DNA from 3 places in the Leucobacter viscericola genome. Region 1 is predicted to be linked to each of the others. Evidence: predicted binding sites of a transcription regulator. Region 1 holds the regulator's gene; each other region holds the start of a gene.
The links. Region 1 encodes HrcA, which represses chaperone genes, less so after heat shock. Its sites were predicted from a motif close to TTNGCACTCGNNNNNNNCGAGTGCNAA; they were not measured.
Positions count from the first base shown of each region.

Region 2: a site for HrcA is predicted at 1,299-1,325, ahead of groES (co-chaperone GroES). Genes of this name have one in related genera too.
Region 3: a site for HrcA is predicted at 1,852-1,878, ahead of G7068_RS04190 (FmdB family zinc ribbon protein). Genes of this name have one in related genera too.

Region 1 covers NZ_CP049863.1:403,703-406,978, reverse strand. The annotation lists gene hemW (radical SAM family heme chaperone HemW) at 1-1,116, shown strand, start outside; gene hrcA (heat-inducible transcriptional repressor HrcA) at 1,221-2,258, shown strand; gene dnaJ (molecular chaperone DnaJ) at 2,318-3,276, shown strand, end outside.
Region 2 covers NZ_CP049863.1:3,285,708-3,288,983, forward strand. The annotation lists gene G7068_RS14390 (THUMP-like domain-containing protein) at 1-750, opposite strand, end outside; gene G7068_RS14395 (DUF4190 domain-containing protein) at 764-1,180, opposite strand; gene groES (co-chaperone GroES) at 1,405-1,701, shown strand; gene rarD (EamA family transporter RarD) at 1,784-2,707, shown strand; gene guaB (IMP dehydrogenase) at 2,795-3,276, shown strand, end outside.
Region 3 covers NZ_CP049863.1:877,682-880,957, forward strand. The annotation lists gene G7068_RS04180 (globin domain-containing protein) at 1-124, shown strand, start outside; gene fmdA (formamidase) at 231-1,487, opposite strand; gene G7068_RS04190 (FmdB family zinc ribbon protein) at 1,522-1,851, opposite strand; gene G7068_RS04195 (TOBE domain-containing protein) at 1,971-2,369, shown strand; gene modA (molybdate ABC transporter substrate-binding protein) at 2,377-3,216, shown strand; partial or broken gene G7068_RS04205 (ABC transporter permease) at 3,216-3,276, shown strand, end outside.

The DNA.
Region 1 (3,276 bases):
CCCTATTGCCGGGTGCGCTGCGGGTACTGCGACTTCAATACCTACACCGCGAGTGAACTCGGTGGCACTAGCCAGGCGGACTACGCCAGTCAGGTGCAGCGGGAGCTGAGCTTTGGGGCTGGTGTGCTTAAGGATGCTGGCCTGCCGGAGCGGCCGGTGTCCACCGTGTTTTTCGGCGGCGGTACACCAACCCTGCTGCCCGCTGGTGATCTTATCGGGATGCTCGACGGGATCCGGCGCGAGTGGAGACTGGCTGACGGCGCTGAAGTGACAACGGAGGCGAATCCCGACTCGGTCGACGAGGCCTACCTGCACGCACTTGCCGAGGCGGGCTTTACCCGAGTGAGCTTCGGTATGCAGTCCGCCGTGCCCCATGTTCTTCGCACGCTTGACCGGACGCACTCGCCCGAACGCGTGCCGCTCGTCACACGGTGGGCGCGCGAGGCGGGTTTGCAGGTGAGCGTGGATCTCATTTACGGTACGCCGGGGGAGAGTCTCGCTGACTGGGAGCGCTCAATCGAAGCCGCGCTTGCGACCGAGCCGGATCATATTTCGGCCTATGCGCTCATCGTCGAGCAGGGCACAAAACTGGCGGCCCAGATTCGACGTGGTCAGGTGCCCGAGCCCGATGAGGATCTGCACGCCGAGATGTACGAGCTTGCAGACGCACGGTTTCAGGCCGCAGGCATGAACTGGTACGAAATCAGCAACTGGTCTCGTTCGCCCGAGACTCGCTCGCGCCACAACCTCGCCTATTGGACTGGCGAGGACTGGTGGGCCGCTGGGCCGGGTGCGCACAGCCATGTCGGCGGAGTTCGCTGGTGGAACGTCAAACATCCACGCCCCTACGCGGAACGCATCGCAAAGGGTGTCTCGCCCGCCCACGCGCGCGAGATCCTCAAGCCAGAGGCGAAACGCGCCGAGCGGGTGCTTCTGGAAACGCGTATCGCGGATGGTCTACCCGCAGATGTGCTCACCGTAGACGAACGACGGGCGATCCCCGAGCTGATTGCTGAGGAGCTTATTGATGGCCGCGCGGCCATTCGCGGCAGGATCGTGCCAACGCTTCGCGGGCGTCTGCTTGCCGACACCGTGGTGCACCGCCTGCTCGGGTGAATTCGCTGGGTGAATGCGCAGAGTGTCTGCGTTCACCCTGCGCTAGACTTGGCACTCAGTAGTGTCGAGTGCCAATGAACTCGCGAGGTGTGGAAGGAGTTGCCGTGGTTTCCGAGCGAAGTCTTGCGGTGCTCCACGCCATCGTGAGCGATTATGTCTCGTCGAACGAGCCTGTTGGGTCGAAGGCAATCGTTGATCGACACAGCTTTGGTGTGTCGGCCGCGACCATCCGCAACGACATGGCGCTGCTTGAAGAAGATGAGCTGATCGCGCAGCCCCACACCTCGTCGGGCCGTGTGCCAACAGACAAGGGCTATCGCCTGTATGTTGACACCCTCGCGAAGATTCGCCCACTCACCTCGGCCCAGCGCGCCGCGATCGAGCGTTTTCTGGGGGAGTCGGCCGACCTAGACGACGTGATGTCGCGCACCGTTCGTCTGCTTTCCCAGCTCACAAACCAGGTCGCGGTAGCTCAGTACCCCTCTCTTCGGCGCACGATGGTGCGACACATCGACCTGGTCGCCGTCGCTGAGGATCGTATTCTGTGCGTTCTCATTCTTGGCAGTGGGGTTGTCGAGCAGCAGCTCGCGCAGCTCCCCGCGGCGAGAGTGACGGAGGCGTGGACCCGCGGGCTTCGCGACCGGATCGCCGGCGCAACGGTTGGCCACGACGTTGACACAGCCGCCGCGGGAATCACGGAGCTACTGAGCAGCATCGACAGCTGGGCGCAACCCGGCGAGACCGAGCTTGTCAGCCAGGTTCTGGCGGTCGTGAGCACGCAGCTGCAGGCGAACCGCAGCGACCGCATTGCGATCGCTGGGGCCGCAAACCTTTCGCGCTCGGGTGAACTCGAGGGATCACTCGGATCCGTGCTCGAGGCGATCGAAGAGCAGGTCACACTCCTGCGGCTCTTTGACGAGCTCGTGCAAGACGGCCGCGATGTGTCCGCCTCAATCGGTCGCGAGAACGAGCCGTATGGCCTGGCTGCGACCTCGGTGATTGCCTCCAGCTACGAGGCTGAGGGCACCTCGGTTTCCCGTCTGGGTGTGCTCGGCCCGCTCCGCATGGACTACGCCAGCAACATCGCAACCGTGCGCGCTGTCGCAAGGTATCTCAATCATTTACTCGGTGAGGATCAGTAGATCCCCTGTCCGATACACACTTTCTCAACCTGATCATCCACCCTGTGAGGAGCTAACCCGTGGCCGACCACTACGAGACCCTCGGCGTGACCCGTGAGGCGACACCCGAAGAGATCAAGAAGGCCTATCGCCGTTTAGCGCGTGAGCTGCACCCCGATGTCAACCCGAGCGAAGAGGCCTCGGAGCGCTTTAAAGGTGTGACCCATGCCTACGACGTGCTGAGCGATCCCGAACAGCGGCAGCGCTACGACATGGGTGGCGGCCAGTCCGACATGGGCGGCTTTGGTGACATCTTTGAAACCTTCTTCGGCGGCGGTGGGTTCGGTGGCGGCCAGCGCGGCCCTCGCTCGCGCGCCGAGCGCGGTGACGACGCCATGATCCGTGTCGACGTCAGCCTTGAAGAGGTCATCTTCGGCGTACAGCGTGAGGTCACGATCAACACGGCCGTGCTGTGTGGCGCGTGCCAGGGAAGCTGCTGCCAGCCCGGCACCCAGCCCGTCACCTGTGACGTCTGTAATGGCCAGGGACAGGTGCAGCGCCAGGTTCGTTCGCTGTTCGGCAACGTTGTGACGATGCACCCCTGCGGAAGCTGCCACGGCTACGGAACAGTCATCGAGCACCCCTGCGTCGAGTGTGCCGGTAAGGGTCGTGTGCGTGAGCGCCGCACCCTTCCCGTAGACATCCCGTCGGGCATCGACACGGGCACACGCATGCAAATGCGCGGTGGCGGCGAAGTGGGCCCCGGTGGTGGGCCCAACGGTGATCTCTTCATCGAGTTCAGGGTCACGCACCACGACATCTTCAGCCGTGATGGCAACGACCTGCTGTGCACGATGCAGCTGTCGATGACCGATGCCATTCTGGGTGTCGAGTCGACGGTTCCCGGCCTCGACGGCGATATCAAGGTTGAGGTTGAAGCGGGCATTCAGTCCGGCGACATCATCACCATTCGCGCACGCGGCATCCAGGGCCTCCGTTCAACCAACCGCGGTGATCTGAAGATCGCCGTGCAGGTAGC
Region 2 (3,276 bases), 820 kb from region 1:
CGCAGCGCCAAACCAGAGTCCCATTTCAACGACCTGGCCGTCGACGGATACCCACTGCGCTTCAGCTTCGTCGGGGATCAGCTCGCGGTCGAAGCCTGGCCCGAGTTTGATGCCGGTGGGCAGTCTCGAAGCCAGGTCAAACGCAAAGTTGAGCGAGGGGGAGTAGTCGTCAGGAGAAGACACTCGGCGGGTGTCGCTGTGCCCTGCGGTGCGCCGCGCGGGATCCAGAAATACGCCGTCCGCATCTTCGGGCCCGATCTGCTCTGCGTCGCCCACTTGGACCTCGGGCTCGGGGCGCCCGAGCAGCGCAGCAGCAACACGCAGATTGTGACTTGCGATCTCTGCGGTCAGCGGATTGAGCTCTACAGCGAGCGGGTCTATCCCCGATTCAAGGAGCGCGAGGGATTCCGCGCCGATCCCACAACCCAGATCGGCGATCCTCGTGCACCCGGCATCCCTGAAACGCTCAGCGTGGGATGCCGCGACTCGAGATCGAGTCGCCTGTTCGAGCCCGGCTTGTGTGAACAGGAACTGTTCTGCTCGGTCGCCGAACTTCGTGCGCGCTTTTTCACGCAGAAGTGCCTGCGTGAGTAGCGCCGCCACCTGGTCTGCGGGCAGACCGCGGGCACGCAGGGAACTATTGATCTCACTGGCTGCTCGACCTGCGTCGCGTTCGCCCGCGATCCATCGCAGGGTGTCGAGCCCGTCTTGCGTGAGTAGAGCTCGCCACCCCGGAGGTTCTTCGGTCATGCTTTTGAAATGTTTAGTAGCGGCTCATGTAGCTAGCAGACCCCACGAGCGCAACGATTAGCCCAACATAAGCGATGATGAAAAAGACAATCGATACGGCGTAGACGTAACCGATGATGAGTCCGGTGAGAGCCATGCCGCGACCGGCGTCACCCGTGCGCTTGATCTGGCTCAGGCTCAAATGGCCGAAGACGATCGCGGCAATCGGTGAAATGAACGCGAGGATGATGGACACCAACGCAAAGGTGTTTGTTTTGTCGAGAGTTGTTGTCTTCGAAGCTGCGGGCTGCGCCTGCTGCGTGAACTGAGCCGGTGCGGGTGCCTGCGGGTAGCCCTGCTGAGGCGCGGGGTTTTGGGTTGTGTACTGCTGTGCAGGGTACCCCGGCTGCTGGGGTGCTGCTGGCTGCTGCGGAACGTTTGGTGTTGACATGATTTCTCCTCCGGTAATGTTCGTATTCTATGGCCGAGCACAGGCAATGGTGCAGTCTTTGAAGCGGGCGGTCGGGAATCCGTGCCCTGTTCGCTATCCGCGATCCAACGCCCGCTCGTTGGCACTCCCCTTGCACGAGTGCCAATCGGGGTCATAGACTCTGCTGTAGCGCGTTCGCATCGGGCGGGCGCGAGATCAACTTTGCAATTGGAAAGAGGTCAACTGTGTCGGTCGCTATCAAGCCGCTCGAAGATCGTATTGTTATCAAGCAGGTCGAAGCAGAGCAGACCACCTCATCCGGTCTGGTGATCCCTGACAGCGCCAAGGAGAAGCCCCAGGAGGGCGAGGTCGTGGCTGTAGGCCCCGGTCGTATCTCGGATAGTGGCACCCGCATTCCCCTCGACGTAGCTGTTGGTGACATCGTGATCTACTCGAAGTTCGGTGGCACCGAGGTGAAGGTGAGCGGAGACGATTACCTCGTTCTCTCGGCTCGCGACATCCTCGCAGTCGTCACGCGCTAAGCGCTGAACTGTTTTGAGAGGGCCCGTTGATCACTGGATCGACGGGCCCTCTCGCGTTCTCAATGCTCGATAGACTGTCTCGATGAAACAAACTCGGGCGGGGCTCGGCTATGGAATCGGGGCCTACCTGATCTGGGGTGCGTTCCCCTTCTACTTCGGCTTGATCGCGATGGTGAGCCCTCTCGAGGTTGTTCCCTGGAGAGTTGGCACCTCGCTCATCTTCTGCGCGATCCTCGCGACCTTCACAAAGCGATGGCCGCAGATTTCAGCAATACTGCGCACCCCGCGACTGCTCGGCTGGTTCGCGCTCTCGGGTATTTTGCTCTACGCCAACTGGCAGATCTTTGTCATCGGTGTGATGACGGGTCACGTGCTCGAGACCTCCCTTGGCTACTTCATCAACCCGCTGTTCACGATCCTGATCGGGGTCGTGGTTCGTAAGGAACGGCTCTCTCGGCTGCAGTGGACCGCGGTGGCTATTGCAACCGTTGGTGTTGTGATCGCGGGAATCGCCTATGGATCGTTCCCCTGGATCGCGGTTGGTGTGGCGCTGACCTTCGGGTTGTACGGCGCCGTGCACAAACACGTCGGTGAACATGTTGACGGCTTGACCGGCCTCACTGTCGAAACGCTCGTCACCGTGCCCGTCGGTGTTGTACAGATGATTATCGTGGCGGCCACGGCCGGGCTCACTGCGTACACGTTTGGTCCGGGGATCATGCTGCTCGTGCTCGGCAGCGGGATTATGACGGCGGTACCGCTGATCCTGTTTGGTGAATCAGCGCGCAGACTGCCGCTCTCTTACCTCGGATTCCTGCAGTTTCTCACGCCGATCCTCGGCTTCCTGTACGGCTATCTTGTGATGCACGAGGAAGTTTCAGTCGGACGATGGATCGGATTTATCGCGGTCTGGGTTGCGCTCGTGCTGCTGATTACCGACATGGTCATTCAGTTGCGCCGTTCGCCACAGGCACAGCTTGCAACCGGGCCGATTCCCTTAGACTAATCTGCACAGGCCTTCGGGTCGATTTGTATGGGGGAGCCGCATCCAGCACCCTTTATCACCCGCTCATCCACTAGCAAGCGAGGTTCAATGGAACAGCGTGACCCATTCGCGTTCACCGGTCTCACCTACGACGATGTGCTGCTGCTGCCAGCGCACACCGACGTCATTCCGAGCGAGGCTGACACCTCGACTCTGCTCACGAGACGTATTCGTCTGAGCATTCCGCTCATTTCGGCCGCGATGGACACCGTCACCGAGACGCGCATGGCTGTTTCGATGGCCCGCAACGGTGGACTCGGCATTCTGCACCGCAATCTCTCGATTCAGGATCAGGCCGAGATGGTTGACCGCGTGAAGCGCAGTGAAGCCGGCATGATCACAAACCCCGTGACAACAACGGTTGACGCGACGGTTGCCGAAGTTGACGCACTGTGCGGCGAGTACCGCGTATCTGGATTGCCCGTTGTCGATTCGGCCGGTGTGCTGCTCGGTATTATCACAAACCGCGACATGCGCTTTATCGATCCCAAGGATCGTAGCCAGGTTCGCGTTCAAGACGCAATGACCAA
Region 3 (3,276 bases), 470 kb from region 1:
CATGTGCGGCCCGCTGCCGTTCATGCAGATCGCACGCCACGAGCTGATCGCAAAGGGCATTCCGAGCGAGAACATTCACTACGAGGTGTTCGGGCCCGACCTCTGGGCGCAAAACCCGGTATAGATCCGGTCTGCACACCTCAGCGCCGACCCGTCAGCCGGTGCACACAACTCAGCCGGTTGGAAACCTGGATTTCCAACCGGCTGAGTTGTGTGCACCGGCTGAAGCCCTAGCGATTGGCAGCCACCGGTGCCCCAATCCCAGGATCAATTTGCGTGGGGCCCGCGGCCGAGGGCCGCACGTCGAAGTCGAAGATCTCCGTGGGCAGGTACACCGTCGAACACGAGTTCGGAATGTCCACGACGCCCGAGAGCCGCCCCTCGATCGGGGCAGCGCCCAGCAGCAGGTACGCCTGCTCTGGACTGTAGCCAAACTTGGTGAGGTAGTCGATCGCGTGCAGGCAGGCGCGCTGGTATGACAGGTGCGAGTCCAGGTATTTCTGCTCACCGTCGAGCGTGACCGAGGTACCCGAGAACGCCAACCAGTGACTGTAGTTTGGCTCGACATTGCCGGGCATGAAGATGGCGTTTTCGCTCACGCCGTAGGTCTCCATGCCGCCCTTGATGATGTCGACGCGCAGGTCAATGAACCCGCCCATTTCGATAGCACCGCAGAAGGTGATCTCGCCGTCGCCCTGCGAGAAGTGCAGATCACCCATCGACAGGTTGGCGCCGTCGACAAACACCGGGTAGAAAACGCGGGATCCCTTCGTGAAGTTTTTGATGTCTTGGTTGCCGCCGTTCTCGCGTGGTGGTGCCGTACGAGCCGCCTCGGCGCCAACGCGCGCCCACTGGTCACGCGGCACTCCGCCCAGGATCGCGTGCTCTGCCTCGGGTGGCAGCGCGAGCGGGGGCACACGATCCGGATCCGTAGCGATCAGAGCACCCTCGCGGTTGTTCCAGGTGGCGAGCAGGCCCTCCGAGGGTGCGGTACCCATGAGTCCAGGGTGGATGATGCCGGTGAACGAGACCCCCGGCACGTGCCGCGACGTTGCGGTTTGACCCGCAAAATCCCAGACCGCCTTATAGGCGTCGGGAAACTGCTCGGTGAGAAAGCCGCCACCGTTGTTGCGGGAGAAGATGCCGGTGTAGCCCCAGCCCTGCCCGGCAAGCGGTCCAGAGTCCTCCTGCGGAATGGGTCCAACATCGAGGATGTCGACGATGAGCAGGTCACCAGGTTTTGCACCCTCCACTCGAAAGGGGCCGCTCAGGGTGTGCACCGTGAGCAGGGGTGCCTCAAGGATGTCTAGCGCTGAGTCATCGTTGTGGATCGCACCATCGAACCACTCGCGGCAGTCAACGCGAAAACTTTCCCCCGGTTTGACCGTGGCCACGGGCGGAATCTCGGGGTGCCAGCGGTTGTGCCCGAGTTTCTCCTGTTCCGTAAACTTCTTCGCGGAATCGAGCGGAAAGAGGTTCTTTGGCATCGCGGGTACTCCTTTGATCGTGAGGGGTGGGCGCCTATGCCCGTGGCAGCTTCGCGTGAAGGGGGTTCTGGGTGACTCGCTGGGGTCGCGCCGATCCACGCGATGGCAAGCGGTCGACCACGGCGGGCTCGTGGGCGCTCCGCGCCGAGTGGTCGAGCAGCTGAAAAGCCGCGTTCCCCGCGGCAGACAGATGCGGTGCGGTAATCACTCGCTTCGCCAGGCCACCACAGGCTCGGCACTCGGTCGTTGTCGGCACATCCGCCATTGAAAATAGGGCGTCAAAGTGACAGCCCTCGGAGCACCGGAATGTGTAACTGGGCATTTGTGCTCCGTCCTCGCTCCGTCGCGTGCAGTACTTGACCATCTCGCCGTTGAGCTGATCGAGCACTACCTGGGACGCTATCGAGCTTCAAAAGAGAAGTCAACGATTTTTCACGGCCCTCAGGTCGGCAACTCCGCAGATGCGGCTCTATGCTGATATTTATGACGCATTTCAGGATCCGTGAGGCCGCAGCCCTGGTTGGCGTGAGTAATGACACCGTTCGCCGTTGGGTCACGGACGGGCACCTCGAGTCGTCCACCGACGCCTCGGGTCGCCAAGTGGTTTCGGGCCGCTCGTTGGCAGCCCGGGCCATCGCACTCGCGCCGTCGGTAGACGACGATGCCGTGGTGCGCCGTAGTGCCCGCAACCGCTTCACCGGTATCGTCACGGCCATCGAGATTTCTGGGCTCATCGCTCAGGTCGAGCTGCAGTGCGGGCCGAATCGTGTTGTGTCACTCATGACCTCAGAAGCCGCGGTTGACCTCAATCTTGAGGTGGGATCCCGAGCCACCGCGGTCGTCAAGGCCACCATGGTCATTATCGAAACTGAGCAGAGATAGGAACACAGTGAATCAAACGGACTTCCCCCGACACCCGGTTCGCACGATCCTGAAAACAGTCGCGCTTGCAGGAGCCGCTGCGCTCATGCTTTCGGGGTGCTCATCAGCGGCCACCCCAGATGCGAAACATCCGGAGCCTTCCGCAAGCAGCGAGCTCAGCGGCGAACTTTCCGTCTTCGCTGCCGCTTCGCTGCAGCCGGCGTTTGAGCCACTCAGTAAGGAGTTCACGAAGAAGCACCCCGGAGTGACCTTCTCCTTCAGCTTTGACGGTTCCTCGGCACTCGCCACGCAGATCTTGAGCGGAGCGCCAGCCGACGTGTTTGCTTCCGCCGACGAGGCAAATATGAAGAAGGTCGAGGAAGGCGGTTTGAACACCGGCGTTCCCACACTCTTTGCCACCAGCGAGCTTGTGATTGCGGTAGCCCCCGGAAATCCACTCGGGATCACCTCGCTCGCGGATCTCGCGAAGCCCACCAAAGACGGCGCCGATCCTACCGTGGTGATCTGCGCGGCCGAGGTTCCGTGTGGCGCAGCTTCGCACACACTTCTCGACCGAGACAAGGTCGCGCTCTCGCCCGCCAGCGAAGAGCAAAACGTGACCGCGGTGTTGACCCGGGTGCGGGAGGGAGAAGCCGATGCGGGTCTCGTCTACGCCTCCGACGTGCAACGCTCGAACGGCGAGGTTGAGGGCATTCCGATCAAGGGTTCTGAAGACGCAGCCGGCAGCTACCTTGCAGTGCCGCTGCAGGGCTCAAAGCTGTCAGAAGAGGCCGCGGCCTTCGTCGACTTCTTGAAGTCCGAGGAAGCTCGCTCGCTACTCCTGAAGCTCGGGTTCCGAGCGCCGTGATCCGCACCACCACGCAGACCACCCTGCCGGCCACGCTCTGGGCGCCGGCAGGGTTGGCCG